2 regions of the Desulfovibrio subterraneus genome follow, and region 2 is predicted to be linked to the other one. Evidence: predicted binding sites of a transcription regulator. Region 2 holds the regulator's gene; the other holds the start of a gene.
What was found. Region 2 encodes sigma-54, which starts transcription at its own class of promoters, with help from an activator protein. Its sites were predicted from a motif close to CTGGCACGGNNNNTGCTT; they were not measured.
Positions count from the first base shown of each region.

Region 1: a site for sigma-54 is predicted at 3,268-3,285, ahead of HUV30_RS04110 (DUF8043 domain-containing protein). Genes of this name have one in related genera too.

Region 1 covers NZ_BLVO01000012.1:16,060-23,920, reverse strand. The annotation lists gene HUV30_RS04130 (motility protein A) at 1-52, opposite strand, end outside; gene HUV30_RS04125 (YggS family pyridoxal phosphate-dependent enzyme) at 83-814, opposite strand; gene era (GTPase Era) at 956-1,870, opposite strand; gene HUV30_RS04115 (hypothetical protein) at 2,249-2,599, opposite strand; gene HUV30_RS04110 (DUF8043 domain-containing protein) at 2,603-3,208, opposite strand; gene HUV30_RS04105 (glycosyltransferase family 9 protein) at 3,370-5,109, opposite strand; gene HUV30_RS04100 (potassium channel family protein) at 5,247-5,900, opposite strand; gene HUV30_RS04095 (TrkH family potassium uptake protein) at 6,018-7,358, opposite strand; gene HUV30_RS04090 (leucyl aminopeptidase) at 7,628-7,861, shown strand, end outside.
Region 2 covers NZ_BLVO01000013.1:927,543-935,403, reverse strand. The annotation lists gene HUV30_RS11045 (manganese-dependent inorganic pyrophosphatase) at 1-124, opposite strand, end outside; gene HUV30_RS11040 (PTS sugar transporter subunit IIC) at 266-931, opposite strand; gene HUV30_RS11035 (PTS sugar transporter subunit IIB) at 959-1,420, opposite strand; gene HUV30_RS11030 (PTS sugar transporter subunit IIA) at 1,427-1,864, opposite strand; gene rapZ (RNase adapter RapZ) at 1,924-2,814, opposite strand; gene HUV30_RS11020 (PTS sugar transporter subunit IIA) at 2,830-3,279, opposite strand; gene hpf (ribosome hibernation-promoting factor, HPF/YfiA family) at 3,291-3,830, opposite strand; gene rpoN (RNA polymerase factor sigma-54) at 3,935-5,359, opposite strand; gene lptB (LPS export ABC transporter ATP-binding protein) at 5,595-6,317, opposite strand; gene HUV30_RS11000 (LptA/OstA family protein) at 6,323-6,859, opposite strand; gene lptC (LPS export ABC transporter periplasmic protein LptC) at 6,846-7,457, opposite strand; gene HUV30_RS10990 (KdsC family phosphatase) at 7,459-7,861, opposite strand, start outside.

The DNA.
Region 1 (7,861 bases), on a different contig from region 2:
ACACCACAAGCCCGAAAGATATGACTATGCCCAGTATGGTTGCCAAATCCATGACAGTCTCTCTTCTCCCCGCTCATGCGGATCAGGCAGGACGTTCTCCGAAAATATCGGTACCCACGCGAACCAGTGTTGCTCCTTCCGCAATGGCTTGCTCAAAATCCTGGGACATACCCATGGAAAGGTGGGGCAAAGCCATGCCGAGGTGCCGCTCGACCTGTTCCTTAAGCTCCCGCAAGTGCGCGAAATACGGGGATGCCAGCTCGCCTATGCAATGAAAGGGCGGCATGCACATAAGCCCTCGCAGCCGCAGTTGCGGCAACTTGATAACATCCTCGGCAAAGGAAAAAAGGTCTTCAATGGCAACGCCGGATTTCTGCGGCTCTCTGCCAATGTTCACCTGAATGAGGATGTCTTGCACACTTAGGTCGCCACCGGTGCTTGTAACCGGCAGCATTGCCATACGATTTTGCAGATTCTGTGCCAACTTAATATTATCTACGCCGTGAATGAGGGCAAAACGCCCCACCACATCCCTGGCCTTCTTGCTCTGCAGGTGGCCAATGAAATGCCACTCAAGGCCCAGATGCGACAGGCATTCCTGCTTGGAGAGTGCTTCCTGCACATAACTTTCGCCAAAGACAACCTGCCCTTCTCCGGCAACAACCTCAACAGATTCGGCAGGATGCGTCTTGGAAACAGCCACCAGCGAAACGGAACCGGGCTGCCTGCCCGCCTTTCGCGCTGCCAGCTCTATACGTTCCCGCACCTCATGATAGCGCGCCGCGAGCGCGCCGGATTCCTGTTCAGACATCATATCAAACCCGACCATTGCGGCATCGCATATTCGCGGCGCCGCACAGTTTCATCCGTTCAACCGTGCCGCAATACCGGAACACGTCCGGATGCATTGACGGCATAACAAAAATGGCGGCCGGAGCCGCCATCTGTGCCTGTGCTACGAAGACATCCCCAGCATACGCAGGAAGCCGATATCCTCGGTCCAGCCTTCGCGGATTTTCACCCACAGCTCGAGATGCACCTTTTTGCCTGTCATCTCCTGAAGTTCCTTGCGGGCGGCGGTGCCCACGCTTTTCAGGGTAAGGCCACCCTTGCCGATGACCATGGCCTTGTGGGTCTTGCGGGCGACATAAATGATGGCGTTCACGATGATCCGGTCGCCGGTGTCTTCCCATTTCTCAATCTCCACAGCGGTATAATACGGCAATTCCTGACGCAGGTCGAGGAAGAGCTTTTCGCGTACCACTTCTGCGGCCATGAAACGCATGGGCATGGTAGAGAGCTGGTCGGCGGGATAGAGAGCGGGGCTGACAGGCAGTCTGGCTTTGATGTGATCCAGAATCTTGGTCAGGCCGTCCGCATTCTTTGCGGAAACGGGGAAAACTTCGGCATTGGGCCACAGCTTGCTGAGGCGCTCAAGAAAAGGCAGCATCTTCGACTTGTCGCGGAAGAGGTCCACCTTGTTAACAGCCACGACAACGGGGCGGGTCTCGTTCAGAATCGCCTCGCTCAACGGCTCGATGTCATTTTCAAAAAATTCCGGCTTGCGGATGTACAGGTCGGAGTCAAGCACCACCATGATCACGTCTGCACCGCTCATGGCCTGCCATGCGGTCTGCAGCAGAATCTTGTTCATTTTGCCGCGCAACTGGTGGATGCCGGGGGTATCCATGAAGATAATCTGCGCATCAGGGCGGGAAAGAATGCCGCTGATCTGGTGGCGGGTCGTCTGCGGCTTGGGGGTGACAATGGCCACCTTCTGCCCCAGAAAGGCGTTCAGCATAGTGGACTTGCCGGCGTTCGGCGGTCCCATCATGGCCACCCACCCGCAACGGTGTTCTGTTTCATTCATCGTATATGGTCTCCTGATCAGGTATACGCATCGGTATGTATGTTTTATCGGCCCCTGCTGCATGCGCCCGCCGGTATCTGCAGGCAGGATCATGTACAAGGTTGCCCGGATGCCGCCGGAATGATCGCGTGAGGAACAATGGCGTCTGGCTGCACGGGGTCGATTTCGGAACAGGCATGTTTCACATGACATAGCGGAAAGTCAAGCCTGCCGCTATCATTATATACGGAATCGGAAATGTGGGAAGGGAGTAAACCGCAAAATAATGAGGCACCACGCCAGTTGCGGCAGGTGCCGGTACAAAACAGGTGCTTCAGGCAAAAACAAAGGCCGGAAACGCGATATCGCATTTCCGGCCTGTCGTATCAGGAGGAAAAACTAACCCTGCTTGCTCACGAACTGGCTGTGGGAAGGCATTATGCGCGCCCCCTGCCTGTAGCCCTGAAGCCGGGCGGAGTGTTTTTTCGTTTTCTGAAGCTCGCTCTTGAGGGAGGCATGGAGCTTTCGTGCTTCTTCCGTGAGCAGCCCCTGCAGAGTCTGCAGCTTGAGCAGCTTGCACTGCAGGGCATCGAGCGCCACGCCTTCACGCTTGTCCCACGCCATGGTGATAAGGTTACCCCGGCGAGTTGCATTCTCATCGGCGGAGTCCACATCTCCCACGGCAAGAGCCTGAAGCTCCTGTTCCCCGAGAAACAGTGCCTGATCAAGCAATGTAAGGCTATCGGCCATAACTTACCCCTTGTTCACCTTGCGGATATCTTCGCGCAGCAACTGGATGACATTCTTCCAGCGATCAACGGCGGGAAGGAATTCGTATTCCAGCAAATCTGCAAGCAGAATCCAGTCTTCGTTTTCCATGACTTCAGTCATTTCACCGAACAGATCGGAAATTTCTTCCACACCGTCATTGAAGGCGGGGTGGTCCTTGAGGGTGAACTCGCTGCGCAGCACGCCGATCATGCCCAGGAAGTCACGCACGACCTGCAGAAGGTCCTGGTACATTTCCAGTGCTTCGGTATCGTCTGCCTGACGGAACAGTTCGGCAACGTGCTTTGCGCCGTCGCCCATGATCTGCACCACCTTGTAGAGTTCGCGGGTGATGCTCATGGCCATTTCGCCCACGGGTACGCTCTTGATCTCTACCGAAGTAATTTCGCTGGCTTCAATATCTTCGGCCTGATGCGGATAAATTTCGGAGAAGGGCTCGTTGTTCACCAGAACGTCGGTGACGATACGATTGTCCAGTGAGCCTTCTTCCATCACTTTCACCAGAATCTGTTCAAGGTTGGCAAAGGTGCCGACCTGAATATCAGTGTGCTGTCCATCGATAACAATCATTGTTCCCTCCTGTATACGGGGCCCCCCTGGGGCCATAATTTTCCGGTACGCCATTCTTAATACAAAAATTGTGCCAGCGCAGACAAACGCAAAAAGCACGGCAACCGCCGTGCATTCTGGTCAATACGCCGGAAACGGACATGCCCGGGCAGTCTCCGGAATCATGCCCCCAAATCTTGCTCCCCTGAACCTTGTTCCCCTGAATCCTGCTGCGAAAAAAGGCTGTCATGCCATGTGGCAACCAGCACCTTGTACTGCTCCGCCAGCACCAGCACGGTTGCAAGGTCGCTGCCCGCCTCCTGCGATTCGCACATCCACAAATAACCGAGCACATTCAGCAATCTGCTGTTGTCCCACAGGGTTTGCAGCCGCTGCCATGTACCCAGAAAACGCTGTTTGGTAGTTTCCGTCGCCCGCACGGCGAGCACCCTGCCCTGCTCCGCAAGCAGGTGCAGAAGCTGGACGGAAGCGGCAAGTTCGGCAACAGCCGTTGCGCGCAGTTCTGGCGAAAGAGATTCACTTTCCGCCAGCCCGATAACGGAACGGATGCCTACAGCGGCAAGCTGTGCCGCCGGTTCACGGTCAAGAAATTGACGATAGAAATACCGCTGCTGCCGCACCCAGCGGGTGCGGTCGGTATCCTCGTGACCGGAAAGAGACACAAGGTCCATGAAGCCCCCGTCATCCCTGCACGATCGCCACACGCGCGCCCCGCAGCCGGATTGCCCCTGCCCTGTTCCGAGTTCCGCAGGAACAGCCCATGCGCCGCTGTGCAGCCAATGGCGGGCAAGCGCACACACAGTTTCGGCCGTAATACGCCCGCGGCAGGCAAGCTCGTTGGGGCAGGGTTTGCCGAAGGGGCAGGGATGGCAGTCCATATCCGGCTCCAGCGTGCAGCTGCCCTCGGCATACGGGCCGGTGTCCCACGGCTGGGCCGTTGCCAGAAATACCGCCAGAACAGGCACGCCAAGACCGGCGGCAAGGTGCATGGTGCCTGTGTCGTTGGTAATGAGCAGACGCATGCGGGTGAGCAGTGCGGCCAGCACGGGCAGCGTGGTGCGGCCTATGAAATTTGCATGGGGTGCAGATGCCATCTGCGCATAGCGTCCGGCAAGATGTGCTTCGTTCCCTGCACCGAGCAACACGGGCAGAAGCCTTTCTTCGCGCCACAGCCTGTCGCCGAGTTCGGCAAAATGCTTCAGCGGCCAGCGCCTGCGATCTTCGCTTGCGCCCAGCTGGAAGGCCACATAGCCCCTGACGTCCTCGCTGGAAGCCGCTTCGCACAGCAAGGCATCGGCTTCTGCCAGACTGTCCGCTTCCGGCGCTCGCAGCTCGTACCGGCGTTCGCCATCGCCCAGACCGGCCGCCATGAGATACAGGTCCACCAGATTAAAGGGGCTGCAGCCTCGCAGGCGTGTGGATGCCTGCAAAAAGGTGCTCCACGGATCGCTGTTCACGCTGAAGCCGAAGGAATCCAACCCGAATCCGCGCAGACCCGCGCCATGTGCAGCCGCCGCGTCGCCGGACACATCCTGACCGGATGCACATTCGGACGGAACCTGACCGCTGCTGCGCGAGGCAAGGTGTGATGCCAGCAGTCGAACGCTGGTCGTGGCCGTCAGGTTCAGCACCACATCCGGCGCAAAGGAACGGGCCGGACCTTCACCCCACAGCCACAGGCTGCCCAGCGCATCGCGCCAGTTTCTGTCCAGCGCGGCCAGCAGGCCGCCGCCCGACAGGGGGTACACCGCGTCCACGTCCCTGAGCAGGGCCGTGGCTCCGGCAAAATTGTCCAGACACACCAGCCCCACACGACGCCCCGCCCGCGCATAACCGGATATGACCGGCTGGGTCTGCAGCAGATCGCCAAAACGGGTAAGATTGCAGATAAGCGTATTCATGGGCTTCCTGTACCGATGTTTCCGGACAGCCGCAGGACAATGCGCCCCGGGCGGATGTTCACCGTATCATGACAGGAACAATGGCAAATTATATCCCCGCGCGCAACGCCTCATGAACAAGGAACAGCGTGAACCGATCAGGGTTCAAGGTCCAGCACATCCTTTTCGTAGCCGATGACGGCAAGGGTTTCGCCGCGCTGCAAGGGCTTGTCCGCAGGAGGTACGAACGTATAGTCCTTCTCGCCGGGCTTGTGCATGGCCACAACCATGATGCCCTTGCCGGTGAGGTGCAGATCCATGAGGGTTTTGCCTTCCCACTTGTCCACCTCAAGCTCCTGCAGCACCACGCCGCCGCCAAGCTGCAGCAGATCCAGCAGGCCGGGGTTGGATATGCGGTGCGCCAGCGTAAGCGCCGCATCCTGCTCGGGCTGCACAATGGTCTCCACCCCGAGGCGGGAAAGAATCTTCTTGTGCTCCGGAGTAATGGCCTTCACAGCAAGGCGCTTCACGCCCATTTCCAGCAGGTTGAACACGATGAGGATGGAGGCCTCCATGCTGGAGCCCACACTGACCACCACCATGTCCAGATCCTGAAACCGCAGCTGGTGCAGCACGGTGCTGTCCTTGGCATCGGCTATATATACATGGTCGAGAACACCCTGCGCCTGACGGATACGGCTTTCGCCCGCATCAACACCCACAACGGAGTGTCCCTTCTCCACCAGCGCCTTGGCCAGCGGCAGACCGAATTTACCAAGCCCGATAATTCCGACTTCCAGCTTCTTTTTCATAATCCTCATCCTGAATGGAAATCTCTTCGCGTCCTGCGACACACCGGTACAGACAATGCCGCAGTCGCCATCTTACTCCGGGCAGGCCATAAAGGCCAACCCCGTACGCCAGCTGCATTATCCTATGGGAACATCGCTTTCCGGCCAGCGGTATCTGGTCTCGGACTGCATCTGCTGCAGAGTTGTCAGCAGCCATATGGGACCGATGCGGCCCATAAACATGAGCAGAGTCAGGCACAACTTGCCCGTTACGGAAAGTGTGGGCGTAATGCCGGTAGAAAGCCCCACGGTCGCGAACGCGGAAACAGTCTCGAACAGGTAATCCATGAGCTGCCCGCGCACCATGCGGTGAGGCACATCGCCGCCCTCGGTCACGGAAAGCAGCAGCGTGGCAAACAGCACGCTGGCAATGGCCGTGATGAGCAGGGCAAAAGTCTTGTTCATGTTCTGCGAACCCACGGCACGCCCTGCAACCACAACCTGAGCCCGCCCACGGAACTGCGCGCCCATGAACGACCACAGAATGCGCAGGGCGGTGGTTTTGATACCACCGGCGCAGGAACCGGGCGAACCGCCCACGAACATGAGAAAAATCATGATCATGAGCGAGACATTGGTCATGTTGCCTATATCCAGCGTGTTGAATCCTGCGGTACGGCAGGTGACGGACTGGAACAGGGAGCTGAGAACCGTCTGCGAAACAGAACCGTTCTGCGTGCCGCCGCCCATTTCCGATGCAAAGACCAGCACCGCACCGCCGAATGTAAGCAATGCCGAAGTGGAAAGAACCAGCTTTGCCGGATAACTGAGGCCTCTTCTGCCCAGATCGACACCGCGCGCAGCCCTGAGGCATTCATCTATGACGGCAAAGCCGATGCCGCCCAGCGTGATGAGCAGCATGATGACGGTATTCATGCCCCACGAGTGTTTCCAGCGCACAAGACTGTCGGGGAACAGGGAAAAGCCCGCGTTGCAGAAGGCGGAAACAGCATGGAACAAGGCACCGAACGGCCCCATGACTTCAGGGTCCAGCGCATATATCCACAACGCCCCGGCCAGTTCCAGAATAAGGACCATGCGCACCATGCGCACAAGGAAGTTACCCAGATGGAACGAGGGGTCGTGCAGCAGCGCCTGCCCCACGGCAAGGCGGTCGGTCAGGGATACCCTGCGCCGCCACAGATAAAAGACAAGGCTGGAATAGGTCATGATGCCCAGACCGCCGAGCTGGATGAGCCCGAGCAACACCCAGTGGCCCTCACGGCTGAAGGCGGTTCCGGTATCCACTGTGGCAAGCCCGGTCACGCAGACGGCCGATGTGGCCGTGAACAGGGCATCCACCCAGGGCAATCCGTCCGGCAGCACGGAGGTATGGCGCAGCAGCACCGCCCCCACCAGAATGGTAGCGGCAAACGCTGCAACCGGCAGGATGAACGGGGATAAGTATCTCCTTCTCATCCCACCCCCTTACGCCTGAGGCGCACCTGTGGCAAGAGGATGAAGCCACTACGCAGACTGTGCGCCTTACCAAACATAAACGTGCGTAAGACAAACACACTGGACGCGGCACCATGCAATGCCTATAGTGACTGTCGCGATGCCGTGGCTCAGCTCCGGTGTCTGTAGCGCGTTGCGGGCCATGCCCGCCCTGTGGACGCATTGCGGGACGTACCCGCTTTTTTTTGATCCTTCCCGGCCACGGCCGGAAACCATATTTGGAGGCAACCATGGATATCCGCTTTCAGCAGGCACCGGCAGCCGATTGGCGCGCCAACACGGCCATCGTGTTCGGCTTCAAGGACGAAAACCTCATCGAGCAGATTCCGGCCTTTGCCGATGCCGCTCCGTGGGTAACCATCACCCCTGCCCGCCACGACTTCCGGGGCGACAAGAATCAGGTTGTGGTCATGTACGGCCATCCGGAAATTCCCCTGCCCCGCTGCATTGCCGTGGGCCTTGGC
Region 2 (7,861 bases):
TCACTTCGCCCTGTGCAACAGCCTTTGCTTCCATGCCGCGCTTGCTGAGCAGGTCGGCAACGGCAATGGCGGAAATGATAGAGTCGGTATCGGGGTTCATATGACCCATCACGAGAATTGCCATGGTAAAACTCCTCCAAATTGGGTTTGACTATGCGATTGGCTCGCCTTCTTCCGAAAATAGTTTGTGCCAAATAGCACAAAGCTGAAAGCCTGCCAAGTGGGTCTAGAGGGTCGGCATGATTTTTTTTGAAAAAACAGACGATCAGGCGCTCCCGATGAGCACGACGCAGACGAGACACAGCAGAAAAACCACATAGGAACGTCGCACACGAAGGGACATAACGCCGCCGATACCGGCCGCGAACCACAAATGCATCCACCCTAATCCGCTAATGGCCGGCAGGTGGCCAAGATACCACGACAATCCCCTGATCGTGAGAATAAGCACAAGCTGGCAAACGCAGAAGAAAAGAATATGCATGATAAAGCTCTGTGCCAGAGACTGCATGAGCACCCTGCCCGGCACGCTGTCTTCAGCATCCTTTCTGCCCCAATGGATAATGCGGTTATACCCGGCATTCTGCAACTTGCGCTGCCAGTACTCAATACGGGAAGCTAACAGCGCAGCGGGCATGCTGACCAGAATGGGTAAGGCCAGCATGGTTGCATCCTGAATGTTGAAATAGCTGGAAACACCGAGTGTCAGCAGCATGGGGGCCACGGCATTGGGAGGGATGTAGGTACCGGCAGGAAAGAGATCGAGCCAGATAAGCTCAAAGAATATGGACACGTGAATGGCCAGCGTCCACTCTCCTGTGACTATGCCCCAGATGAAGCCAGCTGCAAGAGGACGCTCAAAAAAGCCCAGATTCAGCGCAAAGCGCAGTACTGAAGAGAAGGCAAAAAAAAAGCGAGAGGAGCCATCCAGATTACGGTATTGAACAGATTATCCATCCTACCACCCCTTTATCTGGACCGGATCATTGGGGACACAGCGGAAATCAAGTTCAACGCTGCGTTTGCTGAAATAACGAAGACACACCTCATCTTCTTCGGTAACGGCAACATGCGCACACAGCTGCTTCTTTCCCGGGGAATAGTGCAGGTTTCCGATGTTCAGCACGGTAAAGGAAAAGCCGTTATCCAGAATACGGCGCGCATCACTGCAGTTGGCAACCAGAACAAGAGTATCCTGCATGTCGCCTGCATGCTTGCGTGCATACTCTGCCAGAGCATTCACATGAATGAAATCAGCATGAATACGCCCCGGTACGGCCAGAGAAGCAATCTGCTGCTGCAGATCGTCCGCTGCCATTTCGTCGTTGACGACGAGCAGGCGTTTTGCGCGGGTGTAGGGCAACCAGGTTTCGATGACTTGCCCGTGTATGAGCCTGTTGTCTATGCGAACCCACTGCATGCCGAGTTACCCGTTTTTGACTTTCCGGCGAAGAACCGCGCCCGCAACGACAATACCTTTGTCGCCCGAGGCTTTGGCTTCGTCCGCAAGAGTGTGCAGATCCATTTTTCGACAACCGAAAACCTTGAGCAGCATGGGCAGATTCACGCCCGTGACCACTTCTACGTTTCCGGCACTGAGAAGGGAAAGGCTCAGGTTGGTCGGCGTTCCGCCGAACATGTCGGTGAGAATGAGAACTCCCCTGCCCTTATCCACACGGGCGACCGTTTCTTTGAGTCTGGCAACCGTTTCGGCAACTTCTGAAGTCCCGTCCACGCTGACAGTGCCGCAGTCGTCCTGCGAACCAAGTATGACTTCCGCTGCACGCAGCAAGGCGGAACCGTAATCGGCGTGGGTTACTATCACCACGCCAACAGGAGCAACGTCTGTAATGGGTTCAGTCATTAGGGTACTATTCTCCACCGGCGGAAATATAAATCTGCGAAGAGTGCAATCTTTTGAAGCTAAACCAGCTCCATATGCCGGTGTTCAATAGATACAGCAAAATCAAAGTTTTTCAAAGCCTCAAATAGCGCCTCGGCTGCGGCGACCGATCTGTGCCTGCCGCCCGTGCATCCTATGGCGACCGTGGCGCGATAACGCCCTTCACCCTCCATCTGGGTGAGTGTGAAGTGCAGAAATTCGGTCAGCCTTTCCAGATACTCTTTCCCGACGCCTGCCCCGAGCACGTACTGCGAAATGGCCGGGTCCTTACCCGACAGCGGGCGCAGTTCAGGCTCGTGATACGGGTTGGGAAGAAAGCGCAGGTCAAACACCATGTCCGCTTCGGCAGGTGTGCCGTACTTGAAGCCGAAGGTCAGCAGATGCACGCGCATGCTGCGCCTGTTGCCTTCCAGAATGGTCCATTTCTGCTGGATGATGCGCCGGATGTCATGAATGGAATAGTCGGACGTGTCTATGACAAGGTCTGCCATTGCACGCACAGGCTCCAACAACCTGCGCTCCGTCTCCATAGCCTGTTCAAGCCCAAGGCCTCCGCTTTCGAGCGGATGGGGGCGGCGGGTTTCCTTGTAGCGCCGCACGATGACATCGGGCCGCGCTTCCATGAAAATGATCGCCGGGGCAAGCCCCTTTTCGCGCATGGCCTGCAGAATGGCATCAAAACCACTGTCGAACTCAATGTGACGCAGGTCCATGCCGAGCACCAGCCCGCGATACTTGGCGAGGCTCCGCTCATCAAGAATGGAAACCATCTGCAGCGCAAGCGTAACGGGAAGACCGTCGATGGTGTAATATCGAAGATCCTCGAACACTCTGAGCACGGTACTCTTGCCACCGCCGGATAAACCGGTGACCACAAGAATGGGAAATGAGGGAGCTACAGGAGAGTCCATGTTTGACAGGCTCTATCAGGCGTTGCCAAGCAACTGCCAGAGTTCTTCGGTACCGGAAGCGGTAAGGATGGCGCTTCTGAATTCCTTGTCCTTTAACAGACGGGATATCTGCGCCAGAATGCGCAGATGTACACCTGCAACCTGTTCGGGAGCAAGGACCAGAAAAAAGATGTTACAGAGCTTGAAGTCCAGAGCCTCGAAGTCTACGCCCTTTATGCTGCGGCCCGCAACAAGGATAATGCGGTCGAGAGAGTCCAGCTTGCCATGAGGAATGGCAATTCCGTCTCCGATGCCCGTGGTGCCGAGGCTTTCACGTTCTTTCAAAACAGACAGAACTCGTTCCCTATCCAGAGAAGGATAAACCTCAACAACACGCTCAACGAGCTCCGCCAGCACCTCTTCCTTGGTGCTGGCGGTAAGCTCGGGCAGAATCATTTCTTTATCCAGGTAATCACCCAGTTTCATTTTTCAGCGTCCTAGATGGTAGGATCGATGAGACCGAAGTCTCCGTTTTCGCGGCGGTAGATGACATTGACGCGCTCGGTTTCCGCGTTCAGAAACACAAGGAACTCGAAATTAAGCGAGTCAAGCTGCAGTGCAGCCTCGTCAATTCCCATCGGCTTGGGCGTGAAGTGGTCGGTCCCGACGATGGTGCGCTCGCGGCCGGCAGCAGTGTCCGCATAGCTGAACACGTCTTCGCGCAGAGCCAGTTCCGCACCTCTGCGATGGTCCTTGTTCTTTTCGGAATGCTTCTTCACCTGCGAAGCAAGCTTGTCGAACACAAGGTCAACAGTGGCGTACATGTCCTCGGACTTTTCATTGGCAGACAGATTCAGACCGTCCGCAACCAGCGTCACATCAATCTTGTGACGGTAGTTATCCACGCTCATTCCAACCTGCATTTCGGACTTGCCGTGTGCAGTCAGGAACTTGCCAAGCTTTTCAAAACGACGGCGGGCATACTTCTTGAGATGGTCGGAAGGCTCGAAGTTCTTGAATGTGAATGCGATGTTCATATATGCCTCCTTGGAGTGTTCAGGAGACTGCATGTGCAGTCATGCCTCTGGCGTCTGTGGTTTGCATCCTGACCGCCCATGGCGTTGCAGGAAGCCCCCCTCCGTTAAAAAGCGGACTTCCGCTTGGACGATGAGGGGATGTCCATAGCTGTACGATACTTCGCAACGGTTCTGCGGGCAATATTCAATTGTAATTTTTCTTTGAGAATTTCACCGATTCGCTCATCACTCAGGGGACGCTTGGAATTTTCCTCGCTGATCAGCTGCTTGATGAGCGCTTTGACGCTCTCCGAGCCCACAGAACTGCCATCATCCATGCCGATGGCACTGTTAAAGAAGAACTTGAGTTCAAAAATACCATGAGGGGTTGCCACGTACTTGCTGGTGGTAATTCGGCTCACCGTGGACTCGTGCATACCGATATCGTCTGCAATGTCCTTGAGAATCAGAGGCTTTAAAGCCGTGACACCCTCTTCAAAAAATCCGCGCTGATATTTTACGATACTCTCCATAACCTTGTAGAGTGTGCGCTGCCTCTGATGCAGGCTCTTTATGAGCCAGGACGCAGAACGCATTTTCTCCTGGAAGTAGTCCTTGTCAGGTCCGGAAACCTGAGGAAGGGTATCAATAATATCACTCAGCTGAAGACTGGGCAACCCGTCGTCGTTTAAAATGATGACAAATTCGCCGTCATACTTGTGCACGAACACGTCCGGAGCCACATAATGCGGTTCACTGGTGCCGAAACTGGCACCCGGCATGGGGTCCAGCGTCTGGATAAGCTCAAGATATTCCCTGAGGTCATCCATATTGATCCGGAACTTGCGGCACAGGGGCTTATAGCGGCGTTTCTCCAGATCTTCCAGATGATCACGTACCAATTCGACAAGCACGGGGTCACGATCGTAGCCAAGCACCTCTATCTGAACGAGCAGACATTCCTGAGGAGAACGGGCGGCCACACCGACAGGGTCGAAACGCTGAACCCTGTGCAGCATCTCTTCCACCTCTTCCACCTCGGCACCGGCCATTTCAGCCATTTCCTGCACTGAAGCATGCAGATAACCGTTGGAACCTATGTTGCCGATAATGATTTCGCCGATGCCCTGCTGGCGTTCGGTCACCCGGGAAAGGGTCAATTGCCAGAAGAGGTGGCCGTCAAGTGAAGGGCGTGAAGATAAGCGGGCTTCGAAGGAAGAACCTTCTTCAGGGATTTCGGTTTCGCGGGAGGCAACTTGTTTGGTGGTGCTTGAAAAATCGCCGAGATAGTCTTCCCAGTCGGCATTGGAGGCCAGTTCCTTGTCATATCCTTCCTGAGCCTCGGATCGAAGTTCAGCCTTTTCCGTAGCATCTGCCGGAACCAGCGATTCAGGGGATTCTTCAAGAAACGGATTCTCGAGCAGTTCCTGCTGAACAGTCTCCATGAGTTCAAGACGGGACAATTGCAGCAGTTTGATTGCCTGCTGCAATTGGGGAGTCATGACCAATTGCTGAGAGAGCTTTAGTTGCTGACGGAGTTCAAGTGCCATACGTGATGCTATCCGGAGAAGTTACCCCGCGCAGGAACCTGCGGCAGGTAAGATCGGTTTGCGTTATGAAAAGCCACCCCTATCAAGAAGCATTCCAAAATTTCTATATACGAGTCCTTTTTGCCATACAAGCAAGAACCATGCAACAAAGAAAAGCCCGAAAATCGGGCTTTTGCGGCATAGAAGAATCTCTTCTCGATATTTTTTAGAGAGTTGCCAGAGAAAAGCATCAACCTTACAAAGAGAAACCTTCTCCCAGATAGACGCGTCGCGCTTTGGGATCGTTAACAATCTGAGCCGGTGTTCCGTTGAGGATGATCTGCCCTTCGAAGACAAGGTACGCCCTGTCGCAGATATTGAGTGTTTCCCTGACGTTGTGGTCAGAAATGAGTACGCCGATACCCCTGTCGCTCAGGCCGCGGATAATGGCCTGAATATCATCCACTGCCAGCGGATCGATGCCGGCAAAGGGCTCATCAAGCAGGATAAAGCGGGGCTTGCGGATGAGGGCGCGGGCAATTTCGAGACGGCGGCGTTCACCACCGGAAAGGTGCATGGCCATGGAATCGGCAATATGCGTGATGCGAAATTCTTCGAGCAAGGTGTCGGCACGCTTGTTCTGCTGAGCCTTGGACATGTCCGTGTGCTCAAGAATGAGTTCGAGATTCTGGCGCACGGTCAGCTTGCGGAACACCGAGCTTTCCTGGGGAAGGTAGCTCAATCCCACGCGGGCGCGCTCGTGGAGCGGCCAGTCGGTGATCTCGCTGCCGTCATACTTCACGATGCCGCTTGTGGGCTTCACCATGCCGATCAGCATGTAGAAGGTTGTGGTCTTGCCGGCACCGTTGGGCCCGAGAAGTCCCACCACTTCCCCCTGCTTCATACTCAGGGAAATGCCGCGCACTACCTCTCGTTTTCCATACACCTTATGCAGTGTCTCTGCTTCAAGAAACGACATGCTGCCTACTTCTTGGTGCGCTTGGGAGCGGAGAAAAGAGCCTCTACGGGAAGAGCGGAAGAGCCGATCACTTCGCTCTTGTTTTCCTTCACGTAGAAATTGATGATATCACCCTGAATGCTGTTGGGGCCGTCCGTGAGAACCGGAGAACCTTCCATGACCAGAATGCCGGTGCCAAGATTATATGTGGCTTTCTGGCAGTTGCCGGTCTTGCCGTCGGTCATTTTCACGCGCACATCGCCCTCGGCGATGATCTTGTCGATCTGGCCGGGGTCCATGGCGGAATCATCTTCACTCTTTGTTTTTGCCTTGGCGTCGTCTGCCGTAAGCAGAATGACAATTTTCTTGGACCAGAGCTGGGCATCGGGGTGTGTCACATGCACATTCCCCTCAAAAGTAACTTTCTGCCCTGTTGCATCATAAGATAGCTTGTCGGAGGTAACCTTGATGGGAACCATTTCGCCTTCCTGCGCGGTATGCACCACTCCGGCGAAAAGCATTACGAGGCAAAAGGCCATAAGCCAGCGGCTAATGCGAAGCATCCTTGATTTCTCCTTCCGCTAAATCATCCAGGCGTTGACGGACCAGCATTTCGACTGAAACGTCCTTTTCCGCCCGAACGAGGTTTTCGTTAAGATACCAGGTCACGTTGGTTGCGTTGCCAAACAGATCCGGACCGTCAAAATGGGCAACTCCGGGCATGTTAAGAGTGTGACTGGTGCCGTTGTAGATAATCAGGTTGGTACGTATGTAGCCGCCATCGCGTTCAATTTCAACATTTTCCCACAACCGGGCAACTCTGGCCTGCTGATTGACCACTCCGCGTGCGGAACGCACCACCAGTTCCTGTTTGTCCGGCTTCAGAATATAGGTAATCACGGGGTCGGAAACCTGGACCACGCCTTCCTTCTGATCGTACCATGCTCCCTTGGCTTTGAGGCGCCACAGCTCTTCGCCGTGCTCACCCTGCTGAAGCTCTATGCCTTTCAGCGTCAGGTCCACCACGTTTTCCGGGCCGTGCTGTTCCTTTTGCACAACCTGACGGATTTCGTTCACCGCCTTGTCGGTCGCAAAATTTATGACAACCGCCCCGGCAACGCCGATAAGTACCGCACCTATCAAAAAATAGCGCTTGCGCATTCTATACGTTCCAGCGGCTCATGGCCTGTTCAAGCTTGCCCTGCGCCTTGAGAATAAAACGGATAACCTCGCGCACCGCCCCTTCCCCGCCACGCGCCTGCGTCACGAGTAGAGCGATATCCTTGGTTTCCGGCTGCGCATTGGCCACGGCCACGGGCAACCCTACGGCACGCATGGGGCCAAGGTCTACCCAGTCGTCGCCGACGTAGGCCATGTGCTCAAAGGATACGCCGTATTTGGACCGGATAATCTCAAGGCACTCCATCTTGTCGAGGAAGCCTGCAAAATAATCATCAATACCCAGAGAGGCAATGCGGGACTTCACGGCCTCGGAATCCAGACCGGTAATGACGGCCACGGGAATGCCCGCCTTCTGCACAACCTTGATGCCAAGGCCATCCTGC